Linked DNA regions of Verrucosispora sp. NA02020. The protein of the gene in region 2 interacts with the protein of the main gene of each other region in a pairwise test. Links are inferred from orthologs where the notes say so. Each region holds a gene or a part of one and is shown on either strand. Other genes may lie near its edges.

Region 1 (7,555 bases), 1.1 Mb from region 2 along the record:
GTCCCTTGGTGACCCCGTACACCCCACCCTTGGCGGCGACGTCCTCGCCGAAGACGGCCATCTGCGGATGGTCGAGCAGCCCGTCGGTGAGCGCGGCGTTGATGCTCTGCGCCAGCGTCAGCGGGCCGACCAGCTCCGGCGGCTTGCCGCCGAACGCCTCGACCCGTGCGCCCGCGTCCGGCCCGGCCGCCCGGTCGCCCGCCTCGGCCACCGCACGGGCCACCCGCAACGGTCGGCGGGGCGCCAGCGGGGCGACCACCTCGGCCGGGCTGGACAGCTTCGGCTCGTCGAGCACCCCCTCGGCCAGCCGGCGGACCCGCCAGCCGATCTCGTCGTAGCGCTCCAGCAGCTCCGCACCGCTGGCCAGGCCCGCCTCGACCAACCGTCGCGCGGTGGCCGCCACCGGATCCCGGTCCAGGTCGGCCCGGATCTCCCCGGCCGTCCGGTACGCGCTCTCGGCGTCCGCGCCTGCGTGCCCCATCAACCGCACCGTGGTGAGGTGGAGTACGGCCGGGCGCCGGTGGCGGCGGACCCAGGCCGCCGCCTCGACCGCCACCTCGTACGTCTCGACCAGGTCGGTGCCGTCGGCGGCGAAGTACCGCACCCCCGGCTTCGACCGCAGCGCCGTCGTCACCCAGCCCTGCGGCGACCGGAGGCTCAGGCCCAGGCCGTTGTCCTCGCATACGAACAGCACCGGGATGCGCAGACCGGTGTGGTCGTACCAGCCGGCGGTGTTGAAGGCGGCGGTGGCGCTGGCGTGGTTGATCGAGGCGTCCCCGAACGAGCAGACCACGATCGCGTCCGGTGCCCACGTCGTCGCGACGGGCGTCTCGCCCGGCCAGGTCGGCTCCGGTCGCGTGTCCAGCCGGCGCAGCCGCTCCACCGCGAGGCCCATGCCCACCGCCCGGGGCAGGTGCGAGGCGATCGTGGAGGTGGTCGGCACCACGGCGAGGTCGGCCCGACCGAAGACCTTGTGCCGGCCTCCGGCGATCGGCTCCTCGCGCGAGGCCACCATGCCCCGCAGCACGTCCCGGGCCGCGTCCGCGTACACCGGGTCGACCGCCCGCCGCTCGTCGCCCGCGGCCTCCGCTTTCCCGGCCGGGCGCTCGTCGTCGTCCAGCGGATCAGCGGCCCGGGGGCCCTCCTCGGCGTGCCCGACCCTGCCGACCGGCGGCGCGTCCTCGGCCGGGTCGAGGTCGACCTCCGTCGCCTGCCCGGCGGGCGCGGACGTGTCGGTGCTGGGGCCGCCGTGGTCGCCGGCCGGCTCCGCGTCGGGGTCCCGGCCGGTGTCGGGCTCCCCGCTGCGGGCGGCCTGAGCGGCCCGCACGCAGTAGAACGCGCCGGAGCGGTAGTGCAGCAGGGCCGGGTCGGTGGGGCGTAGCGCCGCGGCGACCCCGGCGTTGCCCTCGTGCCCGGCCGAACCGATCGTGTAGTAGCCCTCGCCGAAGCCGCGGAGCCAGCGTCCGGCGAGGTCGAGTTGGCGGCTGGTGACCTGTGCGTCGAAGAGGTCCAACAGCTCTGCGCCGGTCAGCGTGGCACCGTCGGCCACCGGCTGTGCCGGGTCGGCGCGGCGCCCCGGCGCGGCGAGGGCGGCCAGGGCCTCCCGGAACCGGTCGTCGAGATCCTGCGGGGTGGTCACGTCCGACAGCATTACCGACCGAGGCACGCCTCGCCCACCTGAGCACGTTTCACGCACCTGGGACGGCGCGGCGCCCGACTACGTCCCGAGCCGCTCCGGGCAACCGCCGTCGGAGACCTTCCAGACGAGTTCGCCGAGCGCCGCCAACTCCTCCGTGCTGAGTCCGGCCAGCAGTCGTGAGTCGGACAGCACCCCGTGGACCCGGTCCCGCATCCGCCGGCCCGCCTCGGTCACCACCAGGGTCCGCTGCCGCCGGTCGTCCGGGTCGGCACGACGCTCCACCAGCCCGGCCCGCTCCAGCTTGTCGACCAGCGCGGTCACGTTGGACCGGTCGCAGCGCAACTGCCCGGCCAGCTCACGGGCGGGCAGCGGGTGGTCCGGGTCCAGTTCGTAGAGCGCGCGGGCGACCGCCGGGGTCAGCCCCAGTGCGGCGATCTCGCTGTCCTGGTGGTGCCGAAGGGCGGCGGCCACGTGCATGATCCGCCGGACCGTGTCGCCGGCCACCCGGGACCGGTCGGCCCCACCCGGGCCGACCAGGGTGGCGGGTGGTCGCGGCATGGTCGACATTCTACGATCCGGCCACGTTCGGGCAGTTCCGCCGTTACGTCGGCGGCGCGCCGCCGGGACGGTCGCCTCGCGGTGGCCGGCCGGGCGGGTGTGGTGGTCAGCCGGGCAGGAAGGAGAAGCGGACCTGCCGGCTGGAGTTGTCCCCGTTGGTGTCGACCAGGCAGACCGACTGCCAGGTGCCCAGGGCGAGCCGGCCGCCGAGCACGGGCAGCGTCGCGTACGGGGCGACGAAGGCGGGCAGCACGTGGTCGCGGCCGTGTCCGGGCGAACCGTGCCGGTGCTGCCAGCGGTCGTCGGTGGGCAGCAGCGCGTCCAGCGCGGTGAGCAGGTCGTCGTCGGAGCCGGCGCCGGTCTCGATGATGGCCACCCCGGCGGTGGCGTGCGGCACGAACACGTGCAGCAGCCCGTCGCCCTGCCCGGCGAGGAACTGCTCGGCCTCGGCGGTGATGTCCCGGACGGTCGGCCGGGAACCGGTCCGGATGCTGATCACCTCACTACGCATACCCCCCATTCTGCCCGGTTACGAAACCTTGTACCGGCGCGCTCGGCGGCGTTTCCTGGCAAGATCGTCTACTACCCGTCCGGGCCTGCGCGGCGACGCGAAGTTACTGTTCGGTACGTGTGTCGCGCGTCGCCCTTGGGCCGGGTGGACGTGACGGCGAGTGCCGCGACGGGGCAGGATGGCGCTAGAGACCTATCCCACACACAACCGAGGGAACGCCTGTGGCTACGGAACGCAAGCGCCCGGTGATCACGGCCGGACTGCCGAGCCAGCTTCCGGATACCGACCCTGAAGAGACCAGCGAATGGGTCGAGTCGCTCGACGGTGTCATCGATGATCGTGGCACCAAGCGGGCGCGATACGTGATGCTGCGCCTGTTGGAGCGCGCCCGTGAGCGCCAGGTCGGCGTACCGTCGCTGACCACCACCGACTACCTCAACACGATCCCGCCGGAGCGCGAACCCTGGTTCCCGGGTGACGAGCACATCGAGCGCCGGATCCGGGCGTACGTGCGGTGGAACGCGGCGATGCTGGTGCACCGTGCGCAGCGTCCCGAGATCGGCGTCGGCGGACACATCTCCACCTTCGCGAGCTCGGCCTCGCTCTACGAGGTGGGCTTCAACCACTTCTTCCGGGGCAAGAACCACCCGGGTGGCGGCGATCACATCTTCTACCAGGGGCACGCCTCCCCCGGCATGTACGCCCGGGCGTTCCTGGAGGGTCGGCTCAGCGAGAACCAGCTCGACGGCTTCCGGCAGGAGCTGTCGCACCCCGGCGGCGGGCTCCCGTCGTACCCGCACCCCCGGCTGATGCCGGACTTCTGGGAGTTCCCCACCGTCTCGATGGGGCTGGGCGGGCTGAACGCCATCTACCAGGCCCGGTTCAACCGCTACCTCCAGCACCGGGGCATCAAGGACACCTCCGACCAGAACGTCTGGGCCTTCCTCGGCGACGGCGAGATGGACGAGCCGGAGACCCTGGGCGCGATCGGCGTGGCCGCCCGGGAGGAGCTGGACAACCTCACCTTCGTGATCAACTGCAACCTCCAGCGCCTGGACGGTCCGGTCCGCGGCAACGGCAAGGTGATGCAGGAGCTGGAGGCGTTCTTCCGGGGCGCCGGTTGGAACGTCATCAAGGTGGTCTGGGGCCGGGAGTGGGACCCGCTGCTCGCCGCCGACACCGACGGCGCGCTGGTCAACCTGATGAACACCACGCCGGACGGCGACTACCAGACCTACAAGGCGGAGTCCGGGGCGTACGTCCGGGAGCACTTCTTCGGTCGGGACGCGCGGACCCGCAAGATGGTCGACGGCCTGAGCGACGACGAGATCTGGAACCTCAAGCGCGGCGGGCACGACTACCGCAAGCTCTACGCGGCCTACAAGGCGGCGACGGAGCACACCGGGCAGCCGACGGTGATCCTGGCCAAGACGATCAAGGGCTGGACGCTCGGCCAGCACTTCGAGGGCCGCAACGCCACGCACCAGATGAAGAAGCTGACGCTGGACGACCTGAAGACGTTCCGCGACCGGCTCTACCTGGACATCCCGGACTCGGCGCTGGAGGACAACCCGTACCTGCCGCCGTACTACCGGCCGGACGAGAAGTCCGACGAGATGCAGTACCTGCACGAGCGGCGCAAGAACCTCGGTGGCTACCTGCCGAGCCGGCGGACCGAGGCCAAGCCCCTGGCCATCCCCGGCAGCGAGCGCTTCGCCGACGTGAAGCGGGGCTCGGGCAAGCAGAAGGTGGCCACCACGATGGCCTTCGTCCGGCTGCTCAAGGACCTGATGAAGGACAAGCAGTTCGGCAGGCGCTGGGTGCCGATCATCCCGGACGAGGCACGGACCTTCGGCCTGGACTCGATCTTCCCGACCGCCAAGATCTATTCGCCGCACGGTCAGCGGTACACCTCGGTCGACCGGGAGCTGTTCCTGTCGTACAAGGAGTCGACCGCCGGTCAGATCCTGCACGAGGGCATCAACGAGGCCGGCTCGGTCGCCTCGTTCACCGCCGCCGGTTCGTCGTACGCCACGCACGACGAACCGATGATCCCGATGTACATCTTCTACTCGATGTTCGGGTTCCAGCGCACCGGTGACGGTTTCTGGGCGGCGGCCGACCAGATGGCCCGTGGTTTCGTGCTCGGCGCCACCGCCGGTCGCACCACGCTCAACGGCGAGGGCCTCCAGCACGAGGACGGCCACTCGCTGCTGCTCGCGGCCACGAACCCGGCCGTCGTCGCGTACGACCCGGCGTTCGCGTTCGAGATCGCGCACATCGTGGAGAACGGCCTGCACCGGATGTACGGCGAGGAGCAGGAGAACGTCTTCTACTACCTCACCATCTACAACGAGCCGATCCACCAGCCGGCCGAGCCGGAGGGCGTCGACGCCGAGGGCATCGTCAAGGGCATCTACCGGTACGCGGCGGCCCCGTCGGTGGAGGGTGACGCCCCCCGGGCGAACGTGCTCGCCTCCGGCACCGGCATGCAGTGGGCGCTCAAGGCGCAGCAGCTGCTCGCCCAGGACTGGGGGGTGGCCGCCGACGTCTGGTCGGTGACCTCCTGGACCGAGCTGCGGCGGGACGCGGTCGAGTGTGAGGCGTACAACCTCCTGCACCCGGGCGCGGAGCAGCGGGTGCCGTACATCCAGCAGAAGCTGGCCGACGCCGACGGGCCGAAGGTCGCGGTCAGCGACTGGATGCGCGCGGTGCCGGACCTGATCTCCCGCTGGGTGCCCGGTGACTGGACCTCCCTGGGCACCGACGGCTTCGGCCTGTCGGACACCCGGCACGCGCTGCGCCGGCACTTCCGCGTCGACGCCGAGTCGATCGCGGTCGCCACGCTGCGGCAGCTCGCGCTGCGCGGCGTCGTACCGGCGCACGTACCGGCCGAGGCAGCCAAGAAGTACGCCATCGACGACGTGAACGCCGCCCCGGTCGGCGAGACCGGCGGCGACAGCTAGTACCGCACGCACTGAGAGAGGGCCCGGCGCATCGCGCCGGGCCCTCTCTCACGCTGGGGTCGGGGGAAAGGAAGGGCCCCCTGCTAACGCCTCGTGCATAGCAAGGGTCCCTTCCTAACACGCATGCGCGCACCCGCTCCACGAGCGCCGAGAACGGCGGCGACGCCGCCCCGGTATGACACAGGCGATATCAGGAGGCGACTTCCCCCCGTAACATCGCCGATCCACAATCATCGATAGGTATCCGACCTCCGCACGGGCACCACGCCGGCCCGGTGGACTCCTGTCGCGCCGTCCTCCGCCGGCTCGGACGCCGTCCGCCCCCGCGCGACGAGAGGGAGCACAGATGCGAATCGTCCGGATCGGCCTGGCCCTGGCCGTCGGCGCCCTGGTGGTGTCGACGCTGGGGCCGGGCTCGCCCTCGGTGGCACACGACCCCGCCACACCCGCCGGGCGGGCGTCGGCGCAGGAGTTCATGGCGCAACGGGAACCGACCCAGCAGGCGGCTGCCCTCGCGGCGACGGCCTGCACGAACGGTCAGGCGGCCGGCTACCCCTGCCGCAACGTGGACCTGCTGTCGTTCATGCCGCTGTCCGGCATCGGCGGCAGCCAGGCGAACGACATCTGGGGTTGGACCGACCCGCAGACCCGCAAGGAGTACGCGCTGGTCGGCCGCCGCAACGGCACCTCGTTCGTGGACATCTCGGACCCGACCGCGCCGGTGTACCTCGGCAACCTGCCCGCGTACCAGAACCGCACCGCCGTCTGGCGGGACATCAAGGTCTACCGTGACCACGCCTACGTGGTGGCGGACGTCTCCGGGCACGGCATGCAGGTCTTCGACCTGACGCGGCTGCGCGGCGTCACCACGCCGCAGACCTGGACGACGAACGCGCAGTACAACCAGTTCGGCAACTCGCACAACATCGCCATCAACGAGCAGACCGGCTTCGCGTACGCGGTCGGCACCAACACCTGCAGCGGCGGCCTGCACATGGTCGACATCCGGACCCCGAAGTCCCCGACGTCGGCCGGCTGCGTCAGCAACGACGGATACACCCACGACACCCAGTGCGTGGTCTACCGGGGTCCCGACACCGCCTACAGCGGGCGGGAGATCTGTGTCAGCTCCAACGAGGACACCGTCACCGTGGTCGACGTGACCACCAAGTCCGCCCCTCGACAGCTGGCCCGCATCGGGTACACCGGTCGGGCGTACACCCACCAGGGCTGGTTCACCGAGGACCAGCGCTACTTCCTGCTCGACGACGAGTTGGACGAGTCCCGTCGCGGGGTGAACACGCAGACCTACATCTGGGACCTGGCCGACCTGGACGCCCCTCGACACATCGGCACCTACAGCGCGCCCTCCGGCGTCGCCGCCACCGACCACAACCAGTACGTCAAGGGCAAGTACAGCTACCAGGCCAACTATCGGGCCGGGTTGCGCATCCTGGACCTGACCAACGTGGCCGCCGGCCGCGCCACCGAGGCCGGGTACTTCGACGTCTACCCGTCCAGCAACAGTTCCTCGATGAACGGCGCCTGGAGCACCTACCCGTACTTCCCGAGCGGTGTCGTCGTGGTCAGCGGCATCGAACAGGGGCTGTTCGTGTTGCAGCCCCGGCTGCCGTGACGACGACCAGTCAGGGGCCGGCGGCGAAAGCCGTCGGCTCCGTCGCCGTGCCGCCCACCCGGGAGTACGCGACCGGTCCCCCCGTTCCGGAACCGACGTCGGGTCCGCCGACGCGCTACGCGGCCATCGCGCTGGTGCTCGCGCTGACCCTGACGGTCGGCTTCTTCGCCGGGCGGGCCGGCGGCCCGAGCGGCACTCCGGCCCGGTCGTCCGGTGCCGTGCCGGGCGGGCACGCGGGCCACGGT
Region 2 (7,320 bases):
GGGCGGCCGCGAAGAGCGGCCCGGTGAAGGCGGCGGCGAGCAGGTCGACCACCCGGTCCAGCCGGCGGGGGCCGGCCGGCAGTGCCTCCGCCTCGGCCCGCAGCTCGGCCGCCCGGCGTTCGGTGAGGTGTGCCACGGCGGCGGTGACCAGGGCGGCCCGGGTCGGGTAGTGGTGCAGTTGGGCGCCTCGGGAGACTCCGGCCCGGGCCGCCACGACCGTGGTCGTGGTGCCGGACCAGCCATGCTCGACCAGGCACTCGACGGTCGCCTCCAGCAGCCGAGCCCGGGTGGCACGGCTGCGCTGTTGCTGAGGGACGCGGGTCGATGCGGGAGGCACGGGCACAGCCTGCCGCCCGGAAAACAAACAGTCAAGACTGACTTTTTTCAGGACGCTGTGCCGCACGAGTCGGTCACCGAACCCGAACCCGACCCCGCCCGGCCGGACACGACTCTGCCCGGACAAGGCCCCGTCCGGCCACGATGCCGCCTGGACACGGCCGCCCGGACACGACACCGCCCGGCCGCGAGTGGCGGCCGGGCGGTGTCGGGAGCAGGGGTGTCAGACCCGGGCGCGGCGTGCCAGGCGCTCCGGGTCGAGGATGATGATGCTCTTGCCGTCCAACCGGAGCCAGCCCCGCGAGGCGAAGTCGGCCAACGCCTTGTTGACCGTCTCGCGGGAGGCGCCGACGAGCTGGGCGATCTCCTCCTGGGTCAGGTCGTGCGTCACCCGCAGCACGCCACCGTCCCGGGTGCCGAAGCGGCCCGCCATCTGGAGCAGGTTCTTGGCGACCCGGCCGGGTACGTCGGTGAAGATCAGGTCGGCGAGGGCGTCGTTGGTCCGGCGCAGCCGGCGGGCGAGCACGCGCAGCAGCTGCTCGGCGATCTCCGGCCGGTTGTTCAGCCACGGACGCAGCGCCTGCTTGCGCAGTCGGGCCAGGCGGCTGTCGGTCACCGCGGTGGCGGTCGCCGTACGCGGACCCGGGTCGAAGAGCGACAGCTCGCCGACCATGTCCGACGGCCCCATCACCGCGATCAGGTTCTGCCGGCCGTCCGCCGCTCGGCGACCCACCTTGATCTTGCCGGACAGCAGGATGTAGAGACTGTCGCCGGGCTCGCCCTCGTTGAACACGACCTCGCCCTTGCGGACCTCGATCGTCTCCATCTCCTTGGCGAGCGCCTCGGCAGCCTCCGGGTCGACTCCCTGGAAGATCCCGCTGCGGGCCAGTACCTCGTCCATCGCGCACCTCCGGTTGCGCGTGCCGTCTGTCGGCCGGGCCGCCGTCCGCTGATCCCTCGCGCGCCGCCCAGTCTAGGCGCACGTGAGCAGGAATCAGAGGTGCACCCCTGGAATCTTGATCGTTGGGCGTAACCTTCCCGTGTCGGTCGCCCGGTACCATCGCTCGCCCGCGCGGGCCGCCGACGACCGGCAGGGCCGTCGGCCGTAGGGTCACGGCGTGTTGAGTGAGCCGCAGGTGACCACCCGACACGAGGACGGAAGGGACATTCCGCTACTCGTGTGGCGCGCCGTGCGGCCGTTGCGGACGGTCGGCACCGGCCCGCTCGGCGGCGGGCTCGGCGTACGGCGGTGGGTGTTGAACGCGACCGTGCCGATGTCGTACGACCGGGACGACCCCGCCGACCACCTGGCCGGCATGGCCCGGCGGCTCGGCCTCGACGGACCCGGGGTGGGGTTGCTGACCGGTGTCGACGTGACCGAGGTGATCGCTCGGGTCGACACCGGCGTGCAGGTCTGGGCCACCGTCGGCCTGGGTACCCCGGTGCCGGCGGCGGCACCCGACGTGGCGGCCCCGGCCCAGCGGGTCGGCACGGTCAACATCGTGGTGTACGTCCCGGCCCGGCTCGGCGACGCGGCCCTGGTCAACGCGGTGGCCACGGCGACCGAGGCGAAGGCGCAGGCGATCGCGGACCTCGGGCTGCCCGGCACCGGCACCCCGACGGACGCGGTCACCGTGCTCTGCCCACCGGACGGGCCGGTCAGTGCGTACGGCGGCCCGCGCTCGACCTGGGGAGCGCCGCTGGCCCGCGCGGTGCACGCCGCGGTGTCGGCGGTCGGCACCGACACCGTCGTCCCATGGTCGGATCGGCTCCAGGGCTGAATCCTCCACCCGATCGGCCGTCGTCGCGGCGTTTCCCGCCCGGTATGGTCGCCCCCGATGTATGCTCGCGCCCCCCTCGCGTCGCGTCCACGCCGCCGTGCCTCCACGGCGTCGCGTCCGCGCCCCCACGCCGCTCTCGCGGCGCGTCCACGCCGTTCCCTGGCCGCGCTCGGTGCGCTGCTCGCCATGCTGCTGTTCGCCGGTTGTGCCGATCTCGGTCAGGAGCCGGTCTGGCAGCCGGGCGCGGGCGGTGGGACCGGTGGGCCGGTCGAGTCGACCCCGCCCAAGGTCAAGACCATTTCGCTCTCCGCCACCGGTGACATCGTGATGGGCAACGCGCCCAACCGGCTGCCGCCCGACGGCGGGAAGGGCTTCTTCGACTCGGTCAAGAAGGCGATCTCCGCCGACGTGGCGATGGGCAACCTGGAAGAGCCGTTGACGGTGGACACCGGCACCGGCAAGTGCGGGGCCGACTCCACCCGGTGCTTCCAGTTCCGCGCGCCGCCGGAGTACGCCGCGCACCTCGCCGACGCCGGGTTCGACCTGCTCAACCAGGCCAACAACCACGGCTACGACTTCGGGCCCAAGGGGTACGAGAACACCCAGAAGGCGCTGGAGGAGCACGACCTGGCGCACACCGGCGCGCCCGACCAGATCACGGTGGTCGAGGCCGACGGCGTCAAGGTCGCGGTGGCCGGCTTCTCGTCGTACCGCTGGTCGAACAGCCTGGTCGACATCCCGTCCGCGAAGAAGGTCGTCGAGAAGGCCGCCACGATGGCCGACATCGTCGTGGTGCAGGTGCACATGGGGGCCGAGGGTTCGGAGATGACCCGTACCCGCCCGGGCACCGAGATGTTCCTCGGCGAGAACCGGGGCGACCCGATCAAGTTCTCCCGCGCGATGATCGACTCCGGCGCCGACCTGATCGTCGGCCACGGCCCGCACGTGCTGCGGGGCATGGAGTTCTACAAGGGCCGACTGATCGCGTACAGCCTGGGCAACTTCGCCGGGGGCGGCGGCATGCTCAGCAACAACGGCCGCCTCGGCTGGGGCGGGGTGCTCAAGGTGACCCTCGAACCGGACGGCACCTGGTCCGGCGGGTCGTTCGTCTCGACGTACATGAACGGCATCGGCAAGCCGACCACGGACCCGGACGACCGGGGCCTCGGCCTGCTCCGTGAACTCACCAAGCTCGACTTCCCGGAGACCGGCGCCCAGTTCACCAAGGCGGGCAAGATCAGTCCGCCGGACGAGGGCTGATCGCCGGTCCGAGACGTGTGGGCCGACCGGAGCGTCGGCGCGGCGACGTAGGCTGGCCGTCGTGACCAGAAGCGCCACCGAGACCGACCTCGGTCGTACGCGTCGGGCGCGGCGGATCGGCCGCGTGCTGACCGAGACACATCCCGACGCCCACTGTGAGCTGAACCACGGCAACGCGCTGGAGTTGGCCGTCGCCACCATCCTCTCGGCCCAGTGCACCGACAAGAAGGTCAACGAGGTCACGCCGAAGCTCTTCGCCCGGTATCCGAGCGCCTCCGACTACGCCGGGGCGAACCGGGACGAGATGGAGGAGCTGATCCGGCCGACCGGCTTCTACCGCAACAAGACCAGCTCGCTGATCCACCTCGGTCAGGCCCTCGTCGAGCGGTACGACGGCCAGGTCCCGGGGCGGTTGGCCGACCTGGTGACCCTGCCCGGGATCGGCCGCAAGACCGCCAACGTCATCCTCGGCAACGCCTTCGACGTGCCCGGCATCACCGTCGACACGCACTTCCAGCGGTTGGTCCAGCGCTGGCGACTGACCGCCGAGACCGACCCGGTCAAGATCGAGCACGCCATCGGGGCGATGTATCCCAAGCGCGACTGGACCATGCTGTCGCACCGGATCATCTTCCACGGCCGACGGGTCTGCCATGCCCGCAAGCCCGCCTGCGGCGCGTGCACGCTGGCGAAGCTCTGCCCGTCGTACGGCACCGGCCCGACCGAGGCAGCCGCCGCCGCGAAGCTGCTCAAGGGCCCCCGGGCCCGTGACCTGGCCGTCGCCGCCGGAGTCGACCCCGACCTGGTGCCGGTGCAGGCGGTCCGGGCGGAGGCGCCGTGATCCGCCGACTGGCCCTGATGTCCCTGCCGCTGCTGCTGCTCGGCACCGTGGCGTGTACGCCCGAGACCGACCGGCCCGCCGCCACCGGGGCGGACACGAGCACCAGCCGGCCGTCGCCGTTCGAGGAGTGCACCTCCCTCGTCGCCGAGCCCGGCGCGGTGGACACCGGCACCCCGCAGGGTGATCGGCTGCCCGAGCTGACCCTCACCTGCTTCACCGGTGGCACCCCGGTCGCGCTGCGCGACATCCCCGGCCCGGCCGTGATCAACATCTGGGCCTCCTGGTGCCCGCCCTGCCGCAAGGAACTGCCCGCCTTCCAGCGGCTCAGCGAGCAGACCGAGGGACGACTGCGGGTCGTCGGGGTGAACACCCAGGACAGTCGCAGCGCCGCGCAGTCCGTCGGCGAGGACTTCGGCGTGCGGTTCCCGATGCTGTTCGACCAGGGTAAGGCGTTCCAGCGGGCGCTGGAACGCACCGCGTTCCCGATGACGGTGTTCGTCGGCGCCGACGGCGGTGTCCGGCACATCGACACCTCCGGTGCCCTGGACGACGCCGGCCTCGCCGACCTCGTCCGGCAGCACCTCGACATCGTGGTACCGGCGTGAGCGAGGTGCCCGCCAGGATGACCTCGGGCCCGGGGACGTCCGACGCGCCACGGCCGGTGCCGGACTGGCTGGACCCGCTGCTGGTCCGGCTCGGCACCGCCCGCATCGAGGACTTCACCCAGGTACGCACGCCGGAGCAGGGCGGCCGGGAGAGCGCCGTACTCGTGCTGCTCGGTGAGGACCCCGAGACCGGTCCGGACGTGCTGGTGCTCCAACGTGCCGCGACGCTGCGTAACCACGCCGGTCAGCCGGCGTTCCCGGGCGGTGCCGCCGACCCGGGCGACGCCGACGCCGCCGCCACCGCGTTGCGTGAGGCCAACGAGGAGGTCGGCCTCGACCCGGCGAGCGTCACCGTACTGGCGCAACTACCGAGGCTGTGGATCCCCGTCAGCGAGTTCGTGGTGACGCCGGTGCTCGCCTGGTGGCACACGCCGCACTGGGTGCACCCCCGGGAACCGGCCGAGGTGGCGCATGTGGCCCGGCTGCCGGTCACCGAGCTGGTCGACCCGGAGAACCGCGTCCGGGTACGCCACTCCAGCGGCTGGGTCGGCCCCGCCTTCTCGGTACGCGGCATGCTGGTCTGGGGCTTCACCGCCGGGGTGCTGGCCGCGCTGCTGGAGATGGGCGGCTGGAGCCGACCGTGGCCGCACGGCCGGGTGATCGACCTGCCCCCGTCCGGTGCGTCGCCCGCCCCCTCGGCCGGCACCGACGAGGTGGACGAGAGCGCGATCCGCTGACCGCGCGGTCACCTTCCGCAAGCGGTCGTCATCCCACGAGCCCCCGGCCCGTACGCTTGACCCGTGTCGGCCGTTGATCTCGTTCTGCTGTTGCTCATGCTCGTGTTCGCGATCAGCGGATACCGGCAGGGGTTCGTCATCGGGGTGCTCTCGTTCTCCGGGTTCTTCCTCGGTGCGCTGATCGGGCTCCAGATCGGGCCGATGTTCGCCCAGCAGTTCGTGGACAGCGGCACCCGCGTGCTGATCTCGCTCGTCGCCATCTTCGGCCTGGCGGTGATCGGCCAGGCGCTCGCCGGATGGCTCGGCTCCCACCTGCGCCGCACCATCGCCAGCGACACGGGTAGGCGGCTCGACGACATCGGCGGCGCCTTCGTCTCGCTCTTCGCGGTGCTCCTGGTCGCCTGGCTGGTGGCGGTGCCGCTCGGCTCCTCCTCGCTGCCCTGGCTCGCCAATTCGGTCCGCAGCAGCGCGCTGCTCAACGTGGTCGACCAGGTGCTGCCGGACCAGGCCCAGCAGCTCTCCACCGCACTGCGCGACACCGTCGACACCAACGGCTTCCCGGACGTCTTCGACGGCCTGCGCCGTTCCCAGGCACGGCAGGTCGAGCCGCCCGACCCGGCGCTGGCCGGATCGCCGGTGGTCGCGAACGGCCAACAGTCGGTGGTCAAGGTGCTCGGCTCGGCGAAGAGCTGCTCCCGCCGCATCGAGGGCTCCGGCTTCGTGTACGCCGACGACCGGGTGATGACCAACGCGCACGTGGTCGCCGGCACCGACTCGGTCGCGGTGGAACTGCGCGGCGAGCGGTACGAGGGCGTCGTCGTCGTCTACGACCCGGACCGCGACCTGGCCGTGCTCTACGTGCCCAACCTGCCCGGCCCCTCCATGCGGTTCGCCGCCGGCAACACCACCAGCGGCGCGGACGCCATCGTGCTCGGCTTCCCGCTGGACGGGCCGTACAACGCCCAGTCGGCGCGGATCCGCGACGTCGACCGGATCACCGGCCCGGACATCTACTCGTCGGGGGACGTGACCCGGGAGATCTACACGATCCGGGCCCTGGTGCGCAGCGGCAACTCCGGCGGGCCGCTGGTCTCCTCGAACGGCCTGGTGCTCGGGGTGATCTTCGCAGCGGCCGCGTACGACCCGAACACCGGCTTCGCGGTGACCGCCGCCGAGGCCCGGCCGGTGGCGCTGGCCGGTGCGGAACGCACCCGGGAGGTGGGCACCGGCGAGTGCACCTGACGGTCACCCGGCCGACGGTGACCGCCGGGCCCGGAGTGCGAAGACCGCAGTGGTCGCGGTGACCACCGCCGTGCCGAGCAGCCATCCGGCGACCACGTCGCTGGACCAGTGCACCCCGAGCGCGACCCGACTGAACCCGGTGACCAGGGCGATGGCCAGCGCGGCGGCCCAGACCGCCACCCGGGCCGCCGATCGGGCCCTGGTCCGGGGCAGGAACACCACGAGCAGCACCCCGGCGGCCAACGCCGCGTTCAGCGCGTGGCCGGACGGGAAGGAGAGGCCGGGGGCAAGTGCCACCGGTTCGGGCAGATCCGGTCGCGGACGGCCCACCACGAGCTTGAGCAGCGGCCCGAGCAGACCGCCGAGGATCATGGTCGTGGCGACCCAGACGGCCAGCCGCCGCGCACCCCGGTAGGCCAGCCAGACCACCAGACACAGCGCCCCGGCGCGCAGCGGCATCGGTGCGAACACGTCCGTCCAGAGGCGCATCACCGACACCCAGGCCGGATGGTCGTGGG

Evidence for each region. Proteins that work in one complex are often made in the same cells at the same time.
Region 1: the proteins of nth (region 2) and aceE interact in binary tests that used the Escherichia coli proteins (3 or more experiments, as listed by UniProt). The link is inferred for Verrucosispora sp. NA02020 from one-to-one orthologs.

The regions. Positions count from the first base shown.
Region 1 is NZ_CP054923.1:5,702,357-5,709,911, forward strand. Bases 2,615-5,874 are described here. They hold aceE (pyruvate dehydrogenase (acetyl-transferring), homodimeric type), read left to right. Parts: upstream 2,615-2,929; coding sequence 2,930-5,674; downstream 5,675-5,874. Other genes in these bases: HUT12_RS25385 (YjbQ family protein), read right to left, coding at 2,615-2,708. Also shown: HUT12_RS25375 (thiamine pyrophosphate-dependent enzyme), read right to left, coding at 1-1,651; HUT12_RS25380 (MarR family winged helix-turn-helix transcriptional regulator), read right to left, coding at 1,718-2,197; more of HUT12_RS25385, read right to left, coding at 2,304-2,614; HUT12_RS25395 (choice-of-anchor B family protein), read left to right, coding at 6,021-7,310; HUT12_RS25400 (hypothetical protein), read left to right, coding at 7,307-7,555. UniProt on the Escherichia coli protein: Component of the pyruvate dehydrogenase (PDH) complex, that catalyzes the overall conversion of pyruvate to acetyl-CoA and CO(2).
Region 2 is NZ_CP054923.1:6,823,132-6,830,451, reverse strand. Bases 2,522-5,328 are described here. They hold nth (endonuclease III), read left to right. Parts: upstream 2,522-3,438; coding sequence 3,439-4,218; downstream 4,219-5,328. Other genes in these bases: HUT12_RS30510 (CoA pyrophosphatase), read left to right, coding at 4,841-5,328; HUT12_RS30515 (TlpA disulfide reductase family protein), read left to right, coding at 4,215-4,823; HUT12_RS30525 (CapA family protein), read left to right, coding at 2,522-3,377. In the rest of the region: HUT12_RS30540 (TetR/AcrR family transcriptional regulator), read right to left, coding at 1-337; HUT12_RS30535 (Crp/Fnr family transcriptional regulator), read right to left, coding at 560-1,237; HUT12_RS30530 (adenosylcobinamide amidohydrolase), read left to right, coding at 1,455-2,117; more of HUT12_RS30525, read left to right, coding at 2,304-2,521; more of HUT12_RS30510, read left to right, coding at 5,329-5,560; HUT12_RS30505 (MarP family serine protease), read left to right, coding at 5,624-6,802; HUT12_RS30500 (phosphatase PAP2 family protein), read right to left, coding at 6,806-7,320. UniProt on the Escherichia coli protein: DNA repair enzyme that has both DNA N-glycosylase activity and AP-lyase activity. The DNA N-glycosylase activity releases various damaged pyrimidines from DNA by cleaving the N-glycosidic bond, leaving an AP (apurinic/apyrimidinic) site.